3 regions of the Pedobacter sp. CFBP9032 genome follow, and region 1 is predicted to be linked to each of the others. Evidence: riboswitches for the same ligand, from Rfam matches in the RefSeq annotation. Region 1 holds a riboswitch; each other region holds the start of a gene.
The links. A riboswitch is a leader RNA that binds a small molecule or an ion and turns the genes downstream of it on or off. The one in region 1 is predicted to bind S-adenosylmethionine.
Positions count from the first base shown of each region.

Region 1 (8,277 bases):
AAGTGATGATTTTGCAAAAAAAAAACTCTGCAAAATTAATAAAAATAATATTTTATGATGTGGGATTTATACTGAAGCCTATAGCGTATTTGTTACTTTTAATACTTGGACCTGATGTTGGATTAGCGCGTCGAAATTTAAATAGCGGTAGCGCAAGGGCTCAATTTGCTTTTACATAAAGATTTATTTTAGGAGCCGTTCGCGCTACCTTGGGTTGTGGGAAAATTTGAACGTTCGTGCAAAAATTTCAACGGCTTCTCCTTCCATCATCTCCTAGGCCGGAGAGCAGAGTGGCAATAGCAGGATGAGAATTAGGATGCAGACTTAGATTTAGAACAAGAAAGGCGATCGCTATCACTACCCAGCAAGGCCAAACCACCGTTTCTTCGTTCTGCTCTTAGACCGGCATGGTCAATTTTTTGGGATGGCACTGACCCAGCCCAGCTACTGACTTGGATAAAAAAATTGCGAGTCGGCAGTTTTGTTTCTTTTGCTGTCAAAAGAAAAAAGGCCCGTCCGGTCAGGACACGATAAGATGCTTTAAACCCGAAGCGTAAAAGACATTTTTTTACAGCATTCATCTATCGGCTGGTGTCATCACTTGCAGTAAACTTTTTCCGCTGCGCTGCCTTGCCTCGGCTAGCCGCCGAAGGGCTCTCTTCTTTTTCTTGACAAAAAGAAGCAAAACTCAAGGCTTGGATCTGATGTCGGATTAGCGCGTCGAAATTTAAATGGCGGTAGCGCAAGGGCTCGATTTTCTTTAAATAAAGATTTTTTTGAGGAGCCGTTCGAGCTACCTTGGGTTGTGGGAAGATTTGAAAGGAGGTGTAAAAATTTCAACCGCTTCTCCTTCCATCATCTCCTAGGCCGGATAGCAGGGTGGCAATAGCATGATGAGAATTAGGATGCGTACACTTAGATTTATAAGTGGTAGAAGCTTTAACGTTTTCTCCTTCCATCATTTCCTCGGTCGGATAGCAGGGTGGCCATAGCAAGATGAGAATTAGGATGCAGACTTAGATTAATAACAAGAATGGCGATCGCTATCACTACCCAACAAGGCCAAACCACTGTTTCTTCGTTCTGCTCTTAGACCGGCATGGTCAATTTTTTGGGATGGCACTGACCTAGCCTATCTACTGACTTGGATAAAAAAATTGCGAGCCGGCAGTTTTGTTTCTCTTGCTGTCAAAAGAAAAAAGGCCCGTCCGGCCAGGACACAATAAAATCCTTTTTAACCCGAAGAGTAAAAGACATTTTTTTGCAGCATTATATATAAGTTGGTGTCATCACCTGCCGTAAAGTTTCCCGCTGCGCTGCCTTACCTCGGCTGGCCGCCGAAGGGCTATTTTCTTTTCCTTGATGAAAAGAAACAAAAATCAAGGCTTGGATCTGATGTCGGATTAGCGCGTTGAAATTTAAATGGCGGTAGCGCAAGGGCTCAATTTGCTTTGTAATAAAGATTTATTATAGGAGCCGTTCGCGCTACCTTGGGTTGTGGGGAGATTTGAATGGAGGTGTAAAAATTTCAACGGCTTCTCCTTCCAACATCTCCTATGCCGGATAGCAGGACGGCAATAGCATGATGAGAAAGCAGGATGCAGACTTAGATTTAGAACAAGAATGGCGATCGCTATCACTACCCAGCAAGGCCAAACCACCGCTTCTTCGTTCTGCTCTTAGACCGGCATGGTCAATTTTTTGGGATGGCACTGACCTAGCCTATCTACTGACTTAGATAAAAAAATTGCGAGCCGGCAGTTTTGTTTCTCTTGCTGTCAAAAGAAAAAAGGCCCGTCCGGCTAGGACACGATAGATCCTTTTAAACTCAAAGCATAAAAGACACTTTTTTGTACCATTCATCTATCGGCTGGTGTCAACACCTGCCGAAAACTTTTCCCACTACGCAGCCTTGCCTCGGCTAGCCGCCGAAGGGCTATTTTCTTTTCCTTGATGAAAAGAAACAAAAATCAAGGCTTGGATCTGATGTCGGATTAGCGCGTTGAAATTTAAATGGCGGTAGCGCAAGGGCTCGATTTGCTTTGTAATAAAGATTTATTATAGGAGCCGTTCGCGCTACCTTGGGTTGTGGGGAGATTTGAACGGAGGTGTAAAAATTTCAACGGCTTCTCCTTCCATCATTTCCTAGGCCGGATAGCAGGGGGGCCATAGCACGATGAGAATTAGGATGTGTACTTAGATTTATAATAATAATGGCCATCGCTATCACTACCCAATAAGGCCAAACCACCGTTTCTTCGTTCTGCTCTTAGACCGGCATGGTCAATTTTTTGGGATGGCACTGACCAAGCCTACTCACTAACTTTAACAGAAAAATTGCGAGCCGGCAGTTTTGTTTCTTTTGCTGTCAAAAGAAAAAAGGCCCGTCCGGTCAGGAAAAAACAGAATCCTTTTAAACCCGAAGCGTAAAAGAAATTTTTTTGTAGCATTCATCTATCGGCTGATGCCAGCATCTACCGAAACTTTTCCCGCTACGCAGTCTTGCCACGGCTAGCCGCCGAAGGCTTCTTTCTACCTTTTTCTTGATAAAACAAGTCCCTTCTTCCTCTGGACAACGTTCATAATAATGCCTTTAATAATGTTTGCCAATGTACAAAGTGACAAATCTTATTACTATAATGCTTACATTTTACTATTTCGGATTGCAAACGGTGACTAATTTCACCGAGTAATTAGGATTTAATGGTTCATTAGTTTGTGCCAACCTTTGTGAACCCGTATTAGCGGGACAAGCAATATCTCCTGCGGCATCATAAACTAATTTCGTTCCTGAAACGACTAATTCTTTCGGCACATATACCTGTACCTTAGTAACAGAGTAACCTGAAGGAAAATAGCGTAAATAATATCCATCAGGGTGTTTCGTCCAGATACCGCTTGGCACATCTGCTCTTGGCGGTGCCATCCCAGCAACTATAGCATACTTTTCCATATCTGCGTATGTGTAATTACCCGAGGAAACCAATTGTCTGATATTATTTTCAGCTTCAAAAACTGCCCTTATGCCAGAAGGTAACTGATCTTTAGCTTTTTGCATCACATCAAATGGAAGCACCCCTAGAGCACCGCCTTCCAGCATGGTTATCTGTTGTGGACTTAGTAATTTCATGGCAGTAACTTTCACCTGTCCGTTATAATTAGCAAACCTGGTACGCGCAATAATGGTCCATAGCAATGCCTGGATATCATGCTGTTCTACCTCCGAATGTTTTTCTGCACTTTTGATTATGGCAATCACAACTTCTTCTTTTGAACCTAATACTGGCGCAAACATGTAGCCATCACCTTTAGCAGGTGCAAAAGTTCCCGCCATCAGGCAATAACTTTTATTGGTCATTTCGTAAAGTCCTTCACAAAGTAAATAGCCACCCTCCGGATTTTTCGGTAATAAATATAATGGTTGTGCTTTTAAGGTAGCTTTAAAATCAGGCATCATTTCCCCCTCACGATTCACATCTTCAAAGCTTGTGGTAATTGCACCAGGCTGTTTTAAAAATTTATCGACGCCAAGTGCCTTTGCACCCTGAGCTGTACCAACTTTTAAAAGTTTGTCTTTAAGTCCACCAAACTGCGCATGGGTATTATTGATGCTGGCAAAAAATATAGACAGTGCAAAACAGATGATTTTAGCGTTTTTCATTAATAATCAAAATTTAAATAGGTTGTACAAACTTAAAATATTAACTGTTAATTTCTTATTAATTATTTCAAGGACTATTTAATCATGAATTTTCAGCTTCAAAAACATTAATTTATCAATATTTCGAAATTTTATTTTGTGAATTGAAAATAAATTCTCACATTTGAAATATTATTTGGCGACAAGCTTAATAAAAGTCAATCTAATCGGATTGATTTATAAAGAAGTGGCGAGAGACTGGCTCTATGACCCACTGGCAACCCTCAGAAAGAGAAGGTGCCAAATCCTGACCAACTAACATGGTGTTGTTTGGTGATATAAATTAAAAAGATGAATACAATAAATCTTCAATCGCAGGGCGAAACGAGTCTTCAACTCAAGCAAATAGATATCTCTTCTATTCCGTTTATTTGTTGCGATATGCAGGTAATTACTTGTATGTGCTGTTGCATATAGTAATTTAAAAAACTTCCTCATTTGTTTATTTTCAAACTGGAAGGTCCTGGTTATTCAGGATACGCCCCTAGCCTGGAATTTCTTCTTTCTAAAGCTTGAAAATCTAAGTTCAATTTATTCATTAACAGTTAACTACTCATTCAATTTTAAATTATGTCAGCTTCCTATAAATTTGAAACCCTTCAGTTGCATGCCGGTCAGGAAATAGACCCTACAACTGGTTCACGTGCAGTTCCAATCTATCAAACCACTTCTTATGGTTTTAAAAATGCAGAACATGGTGCGAACCTTTTTGCATTGAAAGAATTCGGCAACATCTACACCCGCCTGATGAACCCGACCACAGATGTATTTGAAAAAAGGATTGCAGCGTTAGAAGGCGGTGTTGCTGCATTGGCAGTTGCGTCCGGGCAGGCGGCGCAATTTATAGCGCTTCATAATATTTTGGAAGCAGGTGATCACATTGTTTCATCCTCGCATGTTTATGGCGGAACCTACAACCAGTTTAAGGTTGCTTTTAAACGCCTAGGCATTCAGGTTGATTTTGTTAATCCGGATGTTCCTGAAGAATTTGAACAAAGCATTAAAGAAAATACCAAAGCAATCTATTTAGAAACTATAGGAAACCCTTCTTTTAGCGTTCCTGATTTCGAAAAGATTGCTGCTATTGCGAAGAAATATGATATCCCCTTTATTGTTGATAATACCTTTGGTGCTGGTGGGTATTTATTTAAACCACTAGAGCATGGTGCGAACATCGTAGTAGAATCTGCAACTAAATGGATTGGAGGCCATGGTACCAGTATCGGTGGCGTTATCGTAGATGGTGGAAGTTACAACTGGGGAAATGGCAAATTCACGCAATTTACAGAACCCTCTGAAGGCTATCACGGATTGGTTTTTAATGATGTATTCGGTATTGGCGGGCCTTTCGGAAATATTCAATTCATCATCCGTGCCCGTGTAGAAGGCTTGAGAGATTTAGGGCCGGCACTTTCCCCTTTCAATTCATTTCTTCTATTGCAAGGATTAGAAACCTTATCGCTTCGCGTGCAACGCCATGTAGATAATGCTTTGGAGCTGGCCACGTGGCTGGAAAATCATTCATTGGTAAAGGAAGTTCATTATCCTGGTTTAGCCAGCAGCCCTTATCACAATCTGGCAAAAAAGTACTTAAGTAATGGTTTTGGTGGTGTATTGTCTTTTGAACTAAACGGAACTAAAGAAAATGCAAGTCAGCTCATTGATAGCTTAAAATTGGTTTCTCACCTGGCTAATGTTGGTGATGCGAAGACGCTGATTATTCAGCCTTCAGCCACTACGCATCAGCAGTTAAGTGGTGAGGCGCAATTAGCTGCAGGAGTAAAACCAAATGCCGTAAGAGTTTCAGTTGGCATTGAACATATTGATGATATTAAAGCTGATTTTGAGCAAGCTTTCGCTGCCATAAACGCAGAGAATATCCATGCATAAGTGGCAAAGAATTTAAGCTTTTTTTAACGACAGTACATTACAACATGCAAAACAGTATAGACAATAGCAATTCAGCGCATTTCGCGGCAACCTATCATCATCATAAATCATTCAAATTAGAAAGCGGAAAAAAGATTCAAAATCTTCAGGTTGCTTATCAAACCTATGGAAAGCTTAATGCCAGCAAAAGTAATGTGATTTGGGTATGCCATGCCCTAACCGCTAATGCAGATGTTTTTGAATGGTGGGAAGGTTTATTTGGGCCGAATGCCTTGTTTAATCCGGAAGATCATTATATCGTATGTGCAAATGTTTTAGGTTCTAATTATGGCACCACAAATCCGTTAAGTACAAACCCGACGACTGGTTTATCGTATTACCTGTCTTTTCCCCAGTTTACCATTCGCGATTTTGTATCTGCACACCAGTTGCTGGCCAATCACTTAGGAATTGAATCTATTAAATTGCTAATTGGCGGTTCTTTAGGCGGTCAGCAAGCAGTAGAATGGGGAATTATTGAACCATCACGTATTGAGAATTTAATTCTCGTAGCTACAAATGCGGTACATTCTCCCTGGGGAATAGCCTTTAACGAAAGTCAACGTTTGGCAATTGCTACAGATAGAACTTTTTTTGCCAATCAGCCTAACGGCGGAAGTAAAGGTTTAAAAACTGCAAGAAGCATTGCACTTTTGAGTTATAGAACCTACAATGCTTATGGCAATACACAGGTGGAAAGTGTAAATGATAAGACAGATCATTTTAGGGCCTCATCCTATCAGAATTACCAGGGTGAAAAGTTGATCAATCGTTTCAACGCTTATAGTTATTATTATCTAACTAAAGCGATGGATAGCCATAATGTTGGTCGCAATAGAAATAGTATTGCAGAAGCATTACAGCTAATCACTGCAAATACATTGGTAATCGGAATTGAAAACGATTTTCTGTTTCCATTATCGGAACAAAAATTCCTGGCAGACCAAATTAACAATGCAAAATTTGCTGCTATTCACTCCGAATATGGTCATGATGGTTTTTTAATTGAAACGAATGCTTTAACAAATATTATCGGAACATTTATCAAAGAAAGCAGAGATAAAAAGATCATCAAGTTGCAGCATACTGCTTAAAGGGAAAGCTGAAAGGCAAAAGCTAAAAGTGTAAAAGCTTAAAGACCAATGATGAAAACTTAAGCAAACAGAAAATAATGTAAAAACAAATTTAGTAGTGGACAGCTTTTGACTGCTTGGTTTAGATACCGAATACTCGATACTAGCTACTTGATACCAGCTACTCGATACTCGATACTCGATACTTGATACTCGATACTTAATACTTAATACTTAATACCAGCCACCCAATATCACTACCTAACACCGCTACTTGATACTATAAAAATATGAGTAAGAATTTAAAAATTGGATTATTTGGTTTCGGCGTTGTCGGACAAGGATTATTGGATATCATTCAAAGTCAGAATCTGAATCTGGAAATTATAAAAATCGCTATAAAAGACCCGAAGAAAAAACGTACGCTTAACAAAGATTTATTTACTACAGATCGGAATGAAATCCTCAATAATTCGGAAATAAATACCATTGTCGAGTTGATTAATGATGCGGATGCGGCTTACGAAATTGTAACTACCGCATTGAAAAATGGCAAGAATGTCGTTTCTGCGAACAAAAAAATGATCGCCACACACTTAAAGGAGTTAGTAGATCTTCAACAAGAGCATGGCACTTCTTTGCTTTATGAAGGTGCGGTTTGTGGAAGTATTCCAATCATCAGAAATTTGGAAGAATACTATGATAACGAACTTTTCCATGCTTTAAGCGGAATCTTTAATGGCTCATCGAATTACATATTATCAAAAATATTTAATGAGAACCAAAGCTATCATGCCGCGTTAAAAGAAGCACAAGACTTGGGTTTTGCAGAAACAGACCCTATTCTTGACGTTGGAGGTTATGATCCAAAATATAAACTTTCTATCGCTACAGCTCATGCCTATGGGTTATTCGTTAACCCTGATGCCATTTTAAACATTGGAATTCAGAATCTTTCTGCAAACGACATCAAATATGCCCGTGAGAAGAATTTCAAAATCAAATTGGTACCTACTGCGAGAAAGGTAAACAAAACTGACATTGTTACCTATGTACTGCCCAAGCTCGTGGCGAAAGATGATTTCCTGTATAATGTAGAAAATGAGTACAATGCCGTTACTGTTCAGGCCGCTTTCGCCGATAAGCAATTCTTTTTTGGCAAAGGTGCAGGCGGGCATCCAACAGGCGCAGCAGTATTATCAGATATTGCAGCATTACGTTATGATTATCGTTATGAATACAAAAAATATCATTCAGAGAATGGCGTAAAACATACCGAAGATATTTTACTTGAAGTTTACCTACGCTATGCAGATGAAGATTTGATTACACTATTAGCATTTGATGGGATTAGTGAACGTTATTCTGCAAGTAATTTTAAGTATGTTATTGGTACCGTTAAATTACAAAACCTCATTAAAAACCGTGATCTACTGTTAGATGCTGATGTGTTTATTGCTTACACCGGGAGACAGATTTATAAACAAGAACAGGTTGCAGAAAATGTTTTTGCTGAAGAACTGGCTTCCCTATAAGATTTTTTTAAAGTTAATTTTTTTTATTTGTTTTGTTGTT
Region 1 covers NZ_JAXCWE010000003.1:330,426-338,702, forward strand. The annotation lists gene SOM16_RS07975 (hypothetical protein) at 2,654-3,661, opposite strand; SAM riboswitch class I at 3,875-3,985, shown strand; gene SOM16_RS07980 (O-acetylhomoserine aminocarboxypropyltransferase/cysteine synthase) at 4,271-5,590, shown strand; gene SOM16_RS07985 (homoserine O-acetyltransferase family protein) at 5,635-6,723, shown strand; gene SOM16_RS07990 (homoserine dehydrogenase) at 6,993-8,237, shown strand.

Region 2 (8,277 bases), on a different contig from region 1:
TAAGCGCAACTTTTGAGATGAAGCCCCAAATGTACGAAATACAAAATGATGTAGACGTGACGAATCTGTTAACTAAAGTGTGTCTTGAAACTTGATAAAAAACTACTTAAAACAACGTGTGATTACTTTTTCACAAGGTATGGCGCTACAGCTTTCCTCCAAATGGCATAACCTGCAGCATTCATGTGCAACATATCTTCTACAAAGAGTTCAGGACGTAACTTTCCATCTCTTGTTAGCATCAAGCTATACACATCAACATACTTCGTATTGGCCTCTTTAGAAAGAAAGGTTTTGATCAGGGCATTCGAAGCGATTGCTTTTTCTTTAAAAGCATTTCTGCTTGGACTCGGTTTAATTGAAATATAAACGATAGGAACATTTGGCAATTTAGCCCGAATGGCTTTGTAAAGATTAACCGTTCTATTCAACACTGAATCTGGCGTGGTTTGGGCATCTGGCAAATCATTCTCCCCAACGTAAAGTACAATTTGACGGGGTTGATAAGGAAAAACGATATCATTTAGATAGAAAGTAATATCGTTGGTTACGGCACCGCCGATTCCGCGGTTTAAGGCGTTGTATTTTGCAAAAACCTGTGTTAAATCATCCCATTTACGAATGGAAGAACTGCCTACAAACAAAACCGGATGTACAGGCGGCTTGTACATTTGGTCATATTTTTTAATGGTTTGCACATCATCCCAAAAAGCAGGTTTATTTTGTGCAAAAGTAGCTATGAATAAAAATGGAGAAAGAATTAGCGTGAAGAGTATTTTTTTCATGGTTTCAAAATTTCGAATTGCGCAAGATAGCAATCGTATATATGATTTCCAGAAATCTGATGTAACAGATTTAGTGAACCTGGTTTTGTGCCTGCGCTCGTTTCTAACGCGTGCATAATCGTTATACGATTGTATAACGTCAGCAGGTTTTTATATAGTTTTTAGAGTTGCTGATAAGATATTAGTGGCTCAATACAAACCATAGCTTGTTTACATGTAATAGTCTCCATGCCATAGATACGGCCTTCTATTTACACACTTCATTATAAATAATCATGCGCAAAAAAAGGATTAGCGAAGTACAAACACAGCGCAAAAAAGCTGCTTTAACGATTGCTAAAGCAGCTTCAAAATTTTAAAAGAAGATTATTTCACATCAAACCATAACCTCGTGGTAAGCAAATCTGTTCCCTGACTGGCTACTGCATTTCTGTAGCTCTGCCCGTTTAAAGATTGTTCCGTTCCCGGATAAATAAACCGGACAGGAATTTGTCCGTTTAATACAGTATTTGCCGATGCCGTAAGTTCTGGATAATCCAATCTGCGTCTTTCTGCCCAGGCTTCTAACCCCTGACCAAAAAGTGCCAGCCATTTTTGTTCGCCTATTGATTTTTTATAATTAGATGCATCATATTGAACAGCTCCCTGAGCCGTATAGTTAGCAACTAATGCATCAGCAACGCCAAATTGTTTTAAGGAAGCCACGATGCCCTGATTGTATAAATCAGCAGCATTTTCTGTTGTTAAACCACGAGCCGCTGCTTCTGCCCGATCAAACAATAATTCAGCATAGCTAAAAATTACAGCTGGTGATTGAGGAGTCAGGAAGTAAGCGCCTGGTCTGGATGTTCTGGCAAAGCCCAAATTACTGGCTTCCGAATTGGTTAACCCATTTGGTAAACCCACATATTCTGCTGGTGTAGCGGTTTGGGTTTTACTTGCATAAATTGGTAAACGAGGATCGTTCAAACTGAATAACTTATCTACAATAGTTTTACTAATCCGGTAGTCATCCCGGGTATCAAACTGTGCACTCACCGGGTTTTGCTGTGGTGAAACCTGGTAAATCAGCTGAGCAATCTCTGCGTTTGAACTGATATAGCTGCCACCTTCACTTTTTAGCTCATCCAAAACCTGTTGTGCTTTTGCTGGTTCCCGATCCGCAATGCGAAGCGCAACTCTTAAGCGCAGTGAATTCGCTAATTTTTTCCACTTGTTAATGTCACCACTGTAGATAATGTCGCCACTAATAGCTGTTCCGGCAGGGTTTAAAACGCTATTGGCAGTTTTTAAATCTTCCAGTATACCATAATAAACGTCTTTTTGTTTATCGTAAGCAGGCGTAATAAACTCATTAATTTTTCCGGCCTGGCTATAGGGAACATCACCATAAGCATCCGTTAGCAATAAAAAAGACCATGATCTTAACGTTAGCGCCACGCCCCTGTAATTTGGATTGTTCGTATTATTACCAATTTCAATTATTCTATTTAACCCGGTAATCGTAGTGGAGTATAGCGTAGACCAAAGGGAGGTAAAGCTGCTATTGGAATAGATAAAGCGATCTTCCTCGGTATACTGCACCTTAGCCCATTGCTGCACAAAAAGCAAACTGGAGTTCATGTTATTCGTGGTTCCCCAATAAGCATCGGCGGTGTTTTTAATTGCCGCAGTGAGCAAATAATCTGGCTGTGCATTCTCTGTAGCATTTGGATTAATATTGACATCATCCAGCTCTTTACGGCAAGAAGCGGTAAATAGCGAGAGTAAAATAAGCGTATATATGATATTATTTTTCATGGATTGAAGATTAAAATTTAATGTTCAGGTTGATTCCGTACGTACGTGTAGTAGGGTTTGATAAACTTTCCAAGCCTTGCCCGTTTCCGGTATTAAAGGCAACTTCCGGATCAATGTCTTCGGTATTGCGGTGTAAAATAGCCAGGTTTCTACCCACCAATGCCACCGAAACACCTTGTAAATTAAGCGAACGAATCCATTTAGTTGGTAAATTATAGGTAAGTTTAATCTCACGAAGTTTTACATAAGAAGCATCGAAAATATTGGCCTCATCTATGGTACGGAAAGACTTATAATACGTTTGTGCAGACAGAACCTTTTCATTTCGTTTGCCATCTGCAGTTACACCATCGAAAACCATTCCATCATCATAAACTGTCGCTCCAGTTGGTGCATTTGCGCCATTGGCCAACCTAACCGTTCCGTTTTCCTTTTTGTTATCTGGATAATAATAAGGAATCCCGCCAAATTCGGCGCCCCTTCCAGGTAAAGTAGAAGCCAAAACACCTGTGTAAGTTCCGGTAGCATAAGTGCCATTGTAGATAGAACCACCAAAGCTGGCATCAACCAAAACACCAAGACTAAAGCCTTTATAATTAAAGGTATTATAAATTCCACCAATCCAATCTGGCGTATATTTTCCAAGTACTCTTTTGGTTGGATCGGTTTGTGGTGCGCCCGTTGCATTTACCACGATGTTTCCATTGCCATCTCTCAAAAATGCATTACCAAATAAGGTTCCATAAGGCTGCCCAACAGCTGCAATTACCTGAGCCGAATTCGTAGCGACTACGTAATTTTGCAGCAAACCTTCCTGATCTAATTCAATTACCTTGCTTCTGTTTGCTGCATAGTTTACATCAATATCCCAGCTGAATTGTTTTTTGATCGGCGTAATCCCTAATTGCACTTCAATTCCCTTATTATTAATTTTGCCTGCATTCAGCAATTTAGATCTGAAGCCTGTACTCTGACTCACATCAACACTCAGAATCTGATCGTAACTATTGGTATTGTAAACACTTAAATCAAAACGCAATCGCTTGTTAAACAATACGGCCTCTGCACCTAACTCTGATGAGGTAGTGGTTTCTGGTTTTAAATTTGGATTTAAATCTGTAGCAGATGGTGTAAGCTGAGGACTAGATCCAAATGGTGCGCCAGAAGTATAGGTGTTCAGCAAACGATATGGATCTGCATCTTTACCCACTTTAGACCAACCTCCGCGAATTTTCGCATAATCCAATACTTCACTTTTAATGTCAAATGCTTCTGTAAGCACCAAACTTCCATTAAATGAGGGATAGAAATATGACCGGTTTGCCGCTGGTAAGGTAGATGACCAATCATTACGCGCCGTGATGTTGGCGAACAAATAATTTCTAAAGCCAATTTGCGCAGATGCGTAACCACTATAAGATTTTAACTCGCTGTAATTATTCGAAGAAGTTAAAGGATCTCTTGAATTACTTAGCGTGTATAAACCAGCAACAGCAAGGCGTGGGGCACTCTGATCATTCTGCTCAATATATCTGGACCGAATGTTCCCTCCTAATAAAGCTTCTAAACTGAAGTCATCATTTAGCTGCTTGTTATAGCTTAAAGTCGCATCGGTATTGTTTTCATTTACGGTGAAAGCACTTTCAGTATAAGAGCCAAATGGTGTCCCATTTGTGCCATAGGCGATTTTAATCTTCCGGCGATCATTATAATAATCTGTTCCAGAACGGAAATTGAAGTTCAGGCCATCAATAATTTTATAGTTTAAGCCCACACTTCCGATAATCCTGTTTCTGTTTTGAGCCACTGTATTTTCATAAGCTACCCAATATGGATTGCTGTAATAGCTATTATTCCAATTAAAAGTATTTCCATTTTCATCCAAATAATCTTTCAGCCTGTTAATATCTACCTGTCTACCGAACCAGGCAAACTGTAACATGGTACTGGTTGACCTTGAACCACCAGTTCCCGGTAGGTTATCAGAAGCCAGTTTGCTATAATTTGCATTTGCAGTGATGGTTAATTTCGGTGTTAACCGCAACGTGGTATTTAAAGCAAAAGAGTTTTTACCCTGACCAGAGTTGGGCACAATGCCTACTTGTTTCAGGTTATTGTAGGATAAGCGGTAATCAAATTTATCGCTGGCATCTTCGATAGATAAACCGTTAGCCAAAGAATAACCTGTTTCAAAGAAATCTCTCACATTATCGGGATTTGCAACAAACGGAACGGCTACGCCTTTAGAAAAGAATTGAGGAATTAAACGCCCATCCATTCTAGGACCCCAACTTTCATCAACGCCGTCATTTATCCCGGCACCTTTTCCATCTACATAGCTGAATTTACCTTCAGAACCTTGTCCGAATACATCTTGGTATTTCGGTAAGGTTAACAAACTTTCAATTACAGCATTGGAGTTGAAAGAAATCCCTAAGCCCTTTTTAGATTTACCAGTTTTGGTTTTGATAATGATTACCCCCGCAGCAGCTCTCGAGCCATATAAAGCCGCAGCATTCGGACCTTTCAATACACTGATTGATTCAATATCATTAGGATTAATATCAGATATGGCATTGGCATAATCTCTCGCACCGGCAGAGTTAAGTTGTGAGTTATCTACCGGAATTCCATCCACTACAAATAATGGCTGGTTATTCCCTGAAATAGAAGTTTCGCCACGAATAACTACGCGTGAAGATCCCATATCGCCCTGGCTATTCGTTACCCTAACCCCGGCCACTTTACCAGCAAGTGCGTTTACCAGGTTAGATTCCCGAGCTTCAGTTAAGCTTTCGCCTTTTAATTCCTGAACCGCGTAACCCAGAGATTTCTTCTGTCTGGAGATTCCCAAGGCTGTTACCACCACTTCATCCAGTGCATTCTCACCATCGCTCAGCGTTACCACCAGCGTTTTTGTTGCTTCGGCTACTTCTACTTCGCGGCTAGCAAAACCAATATAAGAGAAAACCAAGGTGCTTTTTCCTGCCACTGAAATGCTGAAAGCACCATTATTATCAGTAGTTACGGCTTGCTTTGTTCCCTTTACAAATACCGAAACTCCCGGCAACGTTTCACCTGTGGCGGCTTTTACCGTTCCGGAAATTGCAATAGTTTGTGCCTGAACGAAGTTGGAAAGCAAGAGCAAAAATAGTATTGCCTGAAGCTTTATTTTATTAAACATAATTAGGTGTGATTAATGGTCATTAAAAAATGTTGACTGTAAAAAATCACGGCAAAGCAATTCCAGTTCGCCATCAGGCGATTTTTTAGCAGACATAAATAATTATTTAATTAATTGAATAGATTTGGTATGTATTAGCCACTACAGCAATATATACCCTTGCACATTCGGAGGCTTAATAAGGTACCTGAATTTACTTTTTGAATTGACTGTTTTTTGTTAGTTTTTTCCATCAAATTTACTTTAACGCTAAATCAATACTCATCAGGATTGCGAAACTGGCTTATAAAAAAAGCACGCCCGTAAAATCAGGAGTGCTCTCATATATTATTACATAATAATTTGCATTCAACTGACTTAACTCACCCAAATTGCTTTGGGATGGAATTAGCACCATCGCTTTTTAAAGCTGGTTGCTAAGGTTTCGTAGGGCCATTCCCTCCACCTTTCTTGATAAGTATTTTAAAATAACTGCCGCAAAGATAATATAAAAATCATAATGACTACAAATTCTATAGATTTTATTGAAAATATTTTTTCTCCATTAATTTCATGCTTACCTTTGTGGCATTATCATTAGATCGAAAACACACTATGAATATAAAATCTTCTTTATTTCTGCTATTTGCATTTACGCTTTCGCAAACTTTACAAGCACAAACACACACAAAAAATTCTCCTGCAAAAAAATTAACGACTGCTTTTGTTCCAAATGGCAAATGGCGTGGTGCTTTTGAAATTAAACCTGGCGTAGAAGTTCCATTTAATTTTGAAATAACCAAAGGCACAGATCAACCGCATTTGGTTTTCCTAAATGCTGAAGAACGTTTTGAAGGTGGCATTGTAAAGCAGACATCAGATTCTATTTTAGTTTCTTTAGATCAGTTTGACAACGAACTGGCATTTAAAATTTCCGGCGATTCACTCGTTGGAACATTAAGAAAACAGGATAAATCCGGAACACCTTTGGCAGTAAGCGCAACGAGAGGAAAAGATTATCGATTCAAAGCTAATGGTAAAGCAGCTGCAGCAGATTTTTCTGGCAAATATGATGTAACGTTTAAATCTCCTGCCGGGAAAGAGGAAAATGCTGTCGGGCTTTTTAAACAACAGGGAAATAAAATCTCAGGAACATTTTTACGTGTTACCGGAGACTCCCGTTATCTGGAAGGAATTGTGGAAGGCAATGATTTTTATTTATCAAGTTTCATAGGCTCAGGCCCATCTTATTATAAAGGAAGTTTTGCTAAAGATGGCACACTTACCGGTGAGGTGGTAAGCGCAAGGGGAAATACCCCATTTATTGGCAAGCATAATGAAAATGCAACCTTGCCAGATGCCTATAAATTAACCTATCTGAAAGAGGGATACAAAACTCTCGACTTCTCTTTTCCGGATGTTGACGGAAAGAAAATCTCGCTGAGCGATGATAAATTTAAGAATAAGGTAGTGATATTAACCATCACTGGTACCTGGTGCCCAAACTGTGTGGATGAGGCTTCATTTATTGCTCCATGGTATAAAGAAAATCGGAATCGTGGTGTAGAAGTTATCGGAATCCATTACGAAAGACAACTGGATTCTGCCTATGTACGTAAAGCGCTAAGCAGGTTTAGAGAAAAATTTGATATTCAATATGATCAGGTCATCGCTGGTACGCCAGATAAAAAACTAGTGGCTGAGTCATTACCCGCTTTAAGTAATTTTCTTTCCTTCCCAACAACGATCATCATCAATAAAAAGGGTGAAGTAGCGCAAATCCATACCGGATACAGCGGCCCGGCAACCGGAAAGTACTATACTGATTTCGTGAAAGAGTTTAATACTGAAATTGATGCCTTGCTTAAGGAATAAGAATCAGCTGGATAAATTAATAAGGAACTTCCATACAAGGGCAGTATCGTCAATTTGGAAGCTGATCCCGAACTTGTAAGAACATGTGCTTATCGTGTTTCGACAAGCTTAACATGACAGCCGTAATAAATTATACTTTCGGTTGGTGGCTCACCAACCGAAATCTCACGGGTACTAAACCAACCTGCCATTTCTGGGGTAATATTGCAGCCTAAAAACAGGTTCAAAAATACTATGGAGACAACAATCGTTAGTTTAACGATTATTGTTTATTTTGGTCTTCGCATCCCTAACCAAATATTTGTATACCAATGAAAGTCCTTTTTAATCTCGCTATTTTATTCGCCTGTTTTTCCTGCGCCTTCTCTACTTCTGCACAAACTAAAACAAAAGTTCCGAAAGAAAAGGATATGGCAGCCTATTTAATGGTGTACTTTAAAGATGATACACATGGACTTTACATGGCTTTGAGTAAAGATGGTTATAGCTTCACTGATGTAAATAATGCAAAACCGATTATTGCCGGAGATACCATTGCTGAACAAAAAGGCATTCGTGATCCCTACATTTACCGCGCTCCCGATGGCACTTTCTATTTGGCTTTAACTGATCTACATATTTATGCGCAAAAAATGGGTTATCGTTCAACAGAAT
Region 2 covers NZ_JAXCWE010000001.1:298,382-306,658, forward strand. The annotation lists gene SOM16_RS01315 (GDSL-type esterase/lipase family protein) at 123-785, opposite strand; gene SOM16_RS01320 (SusD/RagB family nutrient-binding outer membrane lipoprotein) at 1,152-2,585, opposite strand; gene SOM16_RS01325 (SusC/RagA family TonB-linked outer membrane protein) at 2,596-5,769, opposite strand; SAM riboswitch class I at 6,124-6,229, opposite strand; gene SOM16_RS01330 (TlpA disulfide reductase family protein) at 6,364-7,623, shown strand; gene SOM16_RS01335 (beta-xylosidase) at 7,935-8,277, shown strand, end outside.
Region 2: it holds a riboswitch for S-adenosylmethionine, as region 1 does, so the genes downstream of both, SOM16_RS01325 (SusC/RagA family TonB-linked outer membrane protein) here and SOM16_RS07980 (O-acetylhomoserine aminocarboxypropyltransferase/cysteine synthase) in region 1, are expected to answer to the same signal.

Region 3 (8,277 bases), on a different contig from region 1:
AGCAAACAATAAGGCATGATCCACATTGCTTTCTACGATTTGCCGATAGCCCGATTTTCCATAACTCATCAAACTAAACCAAGCTGGTAATGCTTTTAAACGACGGGAGTTTTCAGGCAGGAAGTTGAGGTAGTTAAAGTTCTCGAGCGGATCTCCCAGGTAAGCTGCATTAGCATTTTGAAAGGTTTCCATCTGTAAGCGCTTATGCTTTTCCTTCAAAAAGAACACTGCACTTTCGTAAGGCACATTTAACCATTTATGACAATCAATTGTGATGCTGTCGGCTTGCTCCCAACCCGCTACCAAATGTTGATACTTTGGAGAACAAGCGGCAAAACCACCGAAGGCTGCATCAATATGCCACCAGAAATTATATCTTTCACGCAGTTTTTGAATCGCTAAAAAATCATCAAAGTCAACGGTATTAACCGTTCCTGCGCTGGAAATTAGAATAAAAGGTTCGCCATTGAGTGCAATAATTTTACTTTCCAGATCGACTATATCCAATGCCTCCCGGTTACCGGTCATCACATTAATTTTAACTATATTATTACTACCGATGCCGAGCATAGCGAGTGATTTTATAGCAGATGAATGTGGCGTAGCGGCTAAAACTTTGATTAAACCACTCACACCATCTTTTGCAAAGTCTCTTCCTGATTGTTTACCAATCCATTGTCTGGCAGTACCTAAACAGGTAAAGTTGGAGACAGTGGCGCCGGTTACAAAACCACCAAAAAAACCTTCAGGTAAATTGAAGAGTGATAATAAAAGTTTAATCGTTTCAAATTCTATTGTCGCAGAGATATCTCCATTCCCATTTGCCGATTGTGTATTCTGATCATAAACCGAAGCCAGCCAATCGCCAGCAATGGCAGCTGGTGTGGTCCCGCCTGTTACAAAGCCCCAATATCTTGGTCCTGATGAGGCAACTATTGCAGGCTCAAAATGCTCATTAAAATATTGAAGTGCACCCAATGTACCCAAACCTTCATCACTAAAGGTAACTGTAAGATCAGGGTTTATTTTTCCCGTAGTTGGTCTGTTATGGAGTTGACTTAAATAACCTGAACTTTGCTTTTGCACCTGGTTAAGAATTTCATCAAGCCGCACTAAATCCTTATCTAAGTGATTCATTTTCAATTTATCTTAGCAACCTAAAAAAGTTTAATTTATAGCAACTCTAGAAAATAGCTTTTGCAATTTGCTTTGTTTGTTCTGGCCTGCCCATGGTATAAAAATGCAATACAGGTGCACCAAAATCCATTAGTTCTTTACACTGTTTAATCATCGCCGCTGTTCCAATTTCTTTTGCCTCGGCATTGCTTTTCGCATGAGATAAAGCCTCGCTCAATTCATCTGGTAAATCTATATGGAAAATTTTAGGCAATACGTTTAACTGCGTTAAGGTGCTAATCGGTTTTAACCCTGGAATAATCGGCACATTGATATCATTCTCTCTACATTTTCTTACAAAATCAAAATACTTCTGATTATCAAAAAACATTTGAGTAACAATAAATTCTGCCCCCATATCTACCTTTCTCTTTAAATATTTAAAGTCGGCGTTTAAGTTCGGTGCTTCAAAATGCTTTTCAGGATATCCGGCTACACCGATGCAAAAATCGCTTTTGAAGGTTTCAATATCTTCATGCAAAAATTTGCCTTCATTATGATTTTTAATATGCTGGATCAAATCAGTAGCATAACAATGTCCGCCTTTTGTAGGGATGAAAGACTGGTCTGCTGAACGTGCATCACCTCTTAAGGCCAATACATTATCAATGCCTAAAAACTGCAAATCGATTAATGCATTTTCGGTTTCCTCTTTGGTAAAACCACCACAAATTAAATGTGGCACTGCATCAATTTTATATTTGTGTATAATGGCCGCACAAATGGCAATGGTACCTGGGCGTTTACGGTAAGAAACCTTTTGCAATAAACCGTTTTCCTGCTCTTTATAGATATAATCTTCACGTAAGGAAGTCACATCAATAAAGGGTGGCTCAAATTCCAGCAAAGGATCAATGGCATCGTAAATCCACTGAATACTCTGCCCTTTAATTGGCGGTAGCAGTTCAAAAGAGAATAAGGTTTTACCCTTGGCGTTTTTTATATGATTGGTTATTTTCATTTTTAGTACTCAGTATATAGTATCTAGTATCAAGATCAAATGCATAGACTTCAATGTGAACAAATAATTATTTCAATACTTAGTTCAGAAAATCCTGACTAAATACCTAAACTTCGTTGTAGATCACTGCTCATTTTCTGAAGTTCATTGATTTTGATTATTGTATCTTCGTATATAGGTTTTTTATATATCCAAATTCATAGGCTAATATTATTTGTGTTTCCAATTCAAAAGCAGAGCCTAAACCAATACTTAAAGATTGATTAAATTCTTTATGAGATTTTCTACCACACCCTTCGGCAATATTTGATGGTACAGATATAGCACAACGTGTTAATTGGGAGGTTAGCGAATATCTTTCTTCAGCAGGAAAGGATCTGGTAAGTTAAAAAACCAATTTAGAGATCTCAATTCCCATTTTCCAAACTTTATCTCTCTGAAATTATGCATCCTGTCTAACTACTTTATACTAACTACCTGATACTAAACACCTCTTTTAATACGCCAAATTCGGACTCAGCCACCTTTCCACTTCTTCAATCGACATCCCTTTACGTACCGCATAATCCTCTATCTGATCTTTTGTAATTTTTCCCAGACCGAAATACCTGGATTCGGGATGTGCAAAGTAAAATCCGCTCACTGCTGCTGTTGGATACATGGCATAACTTTCGGTTAAACGCAAGCCAATTTGATTTTCAGCATCCAGCAATTCAAATAAAGTACCTTTTTCAGTGTGCTCCGGGCAAGCTGGGTAACCAGGTGCAGGACGAATCCCTGCGTATTCTTCTTTAATTAATTCGGTATTTGAAAGATTTTCATCTTTGGCGTATCCCCAATATTCTTTACGGACCCGCTCATGCATACGTTCGGCAAATGCCTCAGCCAAACGATCGGCGAGGGCTTTTGCCATAATGCTGTTGTAATCGTCATGGTTTGATTCAAATTCTTCTACTAAAGCGTCGATTCCAATACCTGTTGTAACCGCAAAACCACCAAAATAATCCTGAATTCCCGTTTCCTTCGGTGCAATAAAATCCGACAAGGCATAATAAGGTTGCCCATCCACTTTTTCTGCCTGTTGGCGAAGCGTGTGTATAGTAACTAGTGCTGAGTCTTGAGTCGCTAGTCTTGAGTCGTTAGTCGCTAGTCTGGTGTCGCTGTTCTGACTTCCGCCTTCTGACTCCAGACTCCGGACTTCCAGTTCAATATCATCACCAACTGCATTTGCTGGCCAGAAACCAATCACGCCCCTAGCGGTCAGTAATTTTTCATCAAGAATCCGTTTTAATAACGCTTGTGCATCGTCAAAGAGTTTTTTAGCCTCACCACCAACGTTTTTATCATCAAAGATTTTTGGATAGCTTCCACGCAATTCCCAGGTGTGGAAAAAAGGTGTCCAATCAATGTAAGGCACCAGTTCTTCCAGTGGATAATTATCAAACACCCGCGTTCCCGTAAATTCCGGTACAGGAAGATCTGGTTTAAAATCAATCTTAAATTTATTTTCGCGTGCCTGTTCAATTGTTTTAAAACGCTTATCAGAACGCTTATTTAAATGTGCCTCACGGGCTTTATCATATTCTGCTCTGATACCAGCCACATATTCATCCTTCGTTTCCGGATTCATTAAAGTGCTGCAAACCGTTACGCTTCTGGAGGCATCTAATACATGGATGGCAGGACCAGAATAGTTTGGTGCCACCTTAACAGCCGCATGAATCCTTGAGGTTGTAGCGCCGCCTATAATTAATGGAATGGTAAAATTCTCGCGTTCCATTTCTTTGGCAAAGTGAACCATTTCATCAAGAGACGGTGTGATTAATCCACTTAAGCCAATAATATCTGCATTGATTTCTTTGGCTTTTTTAATGATTTCCTGCGCCGGAACCATCACGCCCATATCTACAATTTCGAAGTTATTACACGCTAAAACTACGCCTACAATATTTTTACCGATGTCATGTACATCTCCTTTTACGGTAGCCATCAGCACTCTTCCTGCTGATGAACTCTGATTCTGATCGGGATTATCTAATTTCTCCTGTTCTATAAATGGCAATAAGTAAGCTACAGCCTTTTTCATTACTCTGGCCGATTTCACCACCTGGGGCAGGAACATTTTCCCAGCGCCAAATAAATCACCCACAATATTCATCCCATCCATTAAAGGTCCTTCAATTACCTGGATTGGGCGGGCATATTTTTGACGGGCTTCTTCCACGTCATCGTCCAGATATTCTACAATTCCTTTAACTAAAGAGTGAGATAAACGTTCCTCAACAGATCCCTTTCTCCATTCTTCATCCTTTACAATTTCTTTACCCTTAGATTTTACGGTATCAGCATACTCTACTAAACGCTCAGTAGCATCATCCCGTCTATTCAAAAGTACATCTTCTACCCTTTCTAAAAGTTCTGGTGGAATTTCCTGATAAACCTCCAGCATCCCGGCATTTACAATCCCCATATCCAAACCAGCCTGAATAGCATGGTAAAGAAAGGCAGAGTGCATCGCTTCCCGAACAGTATTGTTCCCTCTAAATGAGAAAGAGATGTTGGAAACGCCGCCACTTACTTTTGCATGTGGCAGGTTTTCCTTAATCCACCGGGTGGCATTAATAAAATCAACCGCATAATTATTATGCTCTTCCAATCCGGTGGCTACCGTTAAAATATTAGGGTCAAAAATGATATCCTCTGCCGGAAATCCAATTTCGTGCACCAAAATATCATAACTTCTTTTACAGATTTCTTTTCTCCGCTCGTAGTTATCAGCCTGACCTTGTTCATCAAAGGCCATCACTACTACTGCAGCACCATATTGCATAATCTTTCTGGCGCTTTCCCGAAATTTATCTTCTCCTTCTTTTAAGGAAATCGAATTCACAATTCCTTTTCCCTGCAAACATTTCAAGCCATTTTCAATAACCGACCATTTTGAGGAATCGACCATGATGGGCAACTTTGCAATGTCTGGTTCAGAAGCGATGAGGTTTAGAAACTTAGTCATGGCGGCTTCAGAATCAAGCATTCCCTCATCCATGTTCACGTCAATCACCTGTGCGCCACCTTCCACCTGTTGCAAGGCTACGGCAAGCGCAGCTTCATAATCACCCCCCAAAATCAGTTTTGAAAATTTAGGCGAACCAGTAATGTTGGTCCGCTCTCCAATGTTTACAAAAATGCTTTCTGGTGTAATGGTTACAGGTTCAAGACCACTTAAACGCATAAACGGTTGTATTTCCGGAATTTTTCTTGGCGATGCTTTTCGCGCATTTGCGGCTATACAGCCAATATGATCGGGTGTGGTACCACAACAACCGCCTACAATATTTACGAAACCAGAAGCAATAAAATCATCAACCAAATGAGCGGTTTCATGCGGCTGCTCATCATATGCTCCAAATTCATTTGGCAAACCTGCATTTGGATAAGCCGAAACATAACATCCTGCTTTTGCAGCCAGTTCCTCAATATGCGGACGCATTTCTTTCGCACCCAACGCACAATTAAAACCAATACTTAATGGCTTCGCATGCATTACCGAGTTTAAAAAAGCCTCTGCCGTTTGTCCTGATAAAGTTCTACCCGAAGCATCGGTAATGGTTCCGGAAATCATGATTTCCAGTTTACGCCCAATTACTTCTTCATATTTTTTAATGGCAACAATGGCCACTTTTGCATTCAGGGTATCAAAAATAGTTTCAATCAGCAATACGTCAGATCCACCATCTACCAAACCGCGTACCTGTTCATAGTAAGCAGTTTCCAATTCATCAAAGTAAACCGCCCGGTAACCTGGATCATTTACATTAGGAGACATGGAAAGAGTTCTATTCGTTGGACCAATCGCACCGGCAACGAAACATTTACGATCTGGATTAGCCGCCATAAATTCATCAGCAGCTTCTTTTGCTACCTTCGCACCTTCGTAACTGAGTTCATAAGAAAGATCTTCCATCTGGTAATCAGCCATAGAAATTCTTTGCGTGCTAAAGGTATTGGTCTCAATGATATCTGCGCCAGCGGCCAGGTACTCGAGATGAATGGCTTTAATAATATCCGGACGAGTAATGTTAAGCAAATCATTGTTGCCTTTTACGTCACATGGGTGATCTTTGAACCGTTCTCCTCTAAAATCCTCTTCGGTAAGTGTATAACGTTGAATCATAGTGCCCATTGCACCGTCGATTACTAAAATCCGTTTTTCTAATTCTGCTCTTATGCTCATTGTTGTTTAGTAGCAATTAGTTAGTATCACCTATCAAGATATGCTTGATGAACGACCTAACCTCAGATATAAGCAAAAAGTATGAATTATCTTTCTGATACTTGACACTTTATACCTGATATTTAAAAAGCTTATTCAAAAAAGTTGGCACATGGATAGTACTTCCTTAACTTATCTTTCTCCCGGCTAACCGAGATTAGAATGTAGCACCTTGTTGGCACAGGTTGCTAAGACTTCGTTGGGTCTAATCCCTCCGTCTTTCTTAATAAGCATACAAAAATGCAACAAAGCAACATCATTTCCAAAATTTATCGCTTCGCTGCCAAATAAAATTACAAAGGCCATGCAAATATGCACAGCCTTTAAAATAATGTTCTGCAATTAACCTGAAACCATACAAAAGCAATGGTTAAGGGTTTTTAGTAAATTATCTTCTGCTACCAAAAAGACGCAATAGCGAAACAAATAAATTAATAAATGTAATATAAAGCGACAAAGCACCCATTATTGCTAATTTTTTGCTGTCGGCCAATGCAATTTCATTTCCGCTTTCATCCAAACCTTCGCCAATTCTTTTAATTTCCTGAACCTTGTAAGCAGTAAGCGCTGTAAAAATAGCCACGCCAACAAAGCCTAAAATATAGTTTAAAGTATCGCTACCGATAAAGAAGTTAATCAAACTTACCACCACTAATCCAATTACACCAGCCATCAGAATCGGTCCGAATTTACTCAAATCCACATCTGTTGTATATCCCATTATGGCCATAACAGCAAAAATTATCGCAGCTGCAACGAAGCATATGGCGATAGATGCCGAGGTATAAATTAGGAGAATAAAGCCTAGCATAACGCCAGTAAGCAAAGAGTATAACAGAAATATGCCCACTAATGCAGGAAATGATAACCTTTGCATTGCGGCGCCCATGATCATTACTAAACCCAGTGGCGCGAAAATGGCGATGTATCCAAATATGGTAAATCCTTTTTCAGCTACTAAGTAAGATAAGATTCCCGGAGAATTTGCTAATACAAATGCAGAAACGCTTGAAACGATTAACGCAACGAACATCCATAAGAATACGCTGGCAAAGAATTTTTTAGACACTGAGTTTTCCTGTACGAAAACACTATTGCCCTGATATTGATAATTTTGTTGTTCCATTTTTATTTGTGTATTTAAATGATTTTAAAAATAATACTTTAATTCAGTCTTTTTGTCAGCATTTCTTCAACTTTCTTAAAGAACTGTAGTGGTTTTAAGGTACGCCAGGGCAGGTTATCGAAAGCACCACCAAAGTTGATGTAATAATCGATGTTGTTATCTTTAAATTCCCTGATTACATGTTCCTGAAAGTTTACCCCAACAATCCAGCCATCTTCTACTTCCTGAAACCACTCTTCATAATAACTGTCATCTGAGGAATGAAAATTCAGCACATTTTCACCAATTAAAATGAACTTGTTAATTCCTTCATCCATCATCAACTCCAGAATATCGCGCTTAAGCAACATAATATCATTATTAATGGCGTCGTTCCACTCGCCAATAAATTCTATAATGGCATAACTGTGGTCATAATCGGCATATAATACTTTCATATATAAAGTATTCGAACCAAACTCATCCCATTGTGGGTGAAGCAAAAAATTATAGATCTGCTTATCAAAGTATAACTCAGAATATTCGGTATTATAAAATGGCGAACGCTCATCTTCTGCAGAAATATAATCATCTCTCCACTGGTAATACGGCTCTATCTCGTGCATGCTCTTTTTTATAATTATTGAGTGATTGGATTTTGAATGATTGAATGCTAAAATTACTTTCAAATTCAATCATTCCATCATTCTCTCATTCTAACATTCTCTCATTCTAACATTTCTCAGTGTCCTGCTTCTACCG
Region 3 covers NZ_JAXCWE010000006.1:184,251-192,527, forward strand. The annotation lists gene SOM16_RS13330 (pyridoxal phosphate-dependent decarboxylase family protein) at 1-1,137, opposite strand, end outside; gene SOM16_RS13335 (methylenetetrahydrofolate reductase) at 1,184-2,137, opposite strand; partial or broken gene SOM16_RS13340 (four helix bundle protein) at 2,295-2,462, opposite strand; gene metH (methionine synthase) at 2,634-6,371, opposite strand; SAM riboswitch class I at 6,540-6,643, opposite strand; gene SOM16_RS13350 (Bax inhibitor-1/YccA family protein) at 6,799-7,536, opposite strand; gene SOM16_RS13355 (hypothetical protein) at 7,575-8,141, opposite strand; gene murQ (N-acetylmuramic acid 6-phosphate etherase) at 8,258-8,277, opposite strand, start outside.
Region 3: it holds a riboswitch for S-adenosylmethionine, as region 1 does, so the genes downstream of both, metH (methionine synthase) here and SOM16_RS07980 (O-acetylhomoserine aminocarboxypropyltransferase/cysteine synthase) in region 1, are expected to answer to the same signal.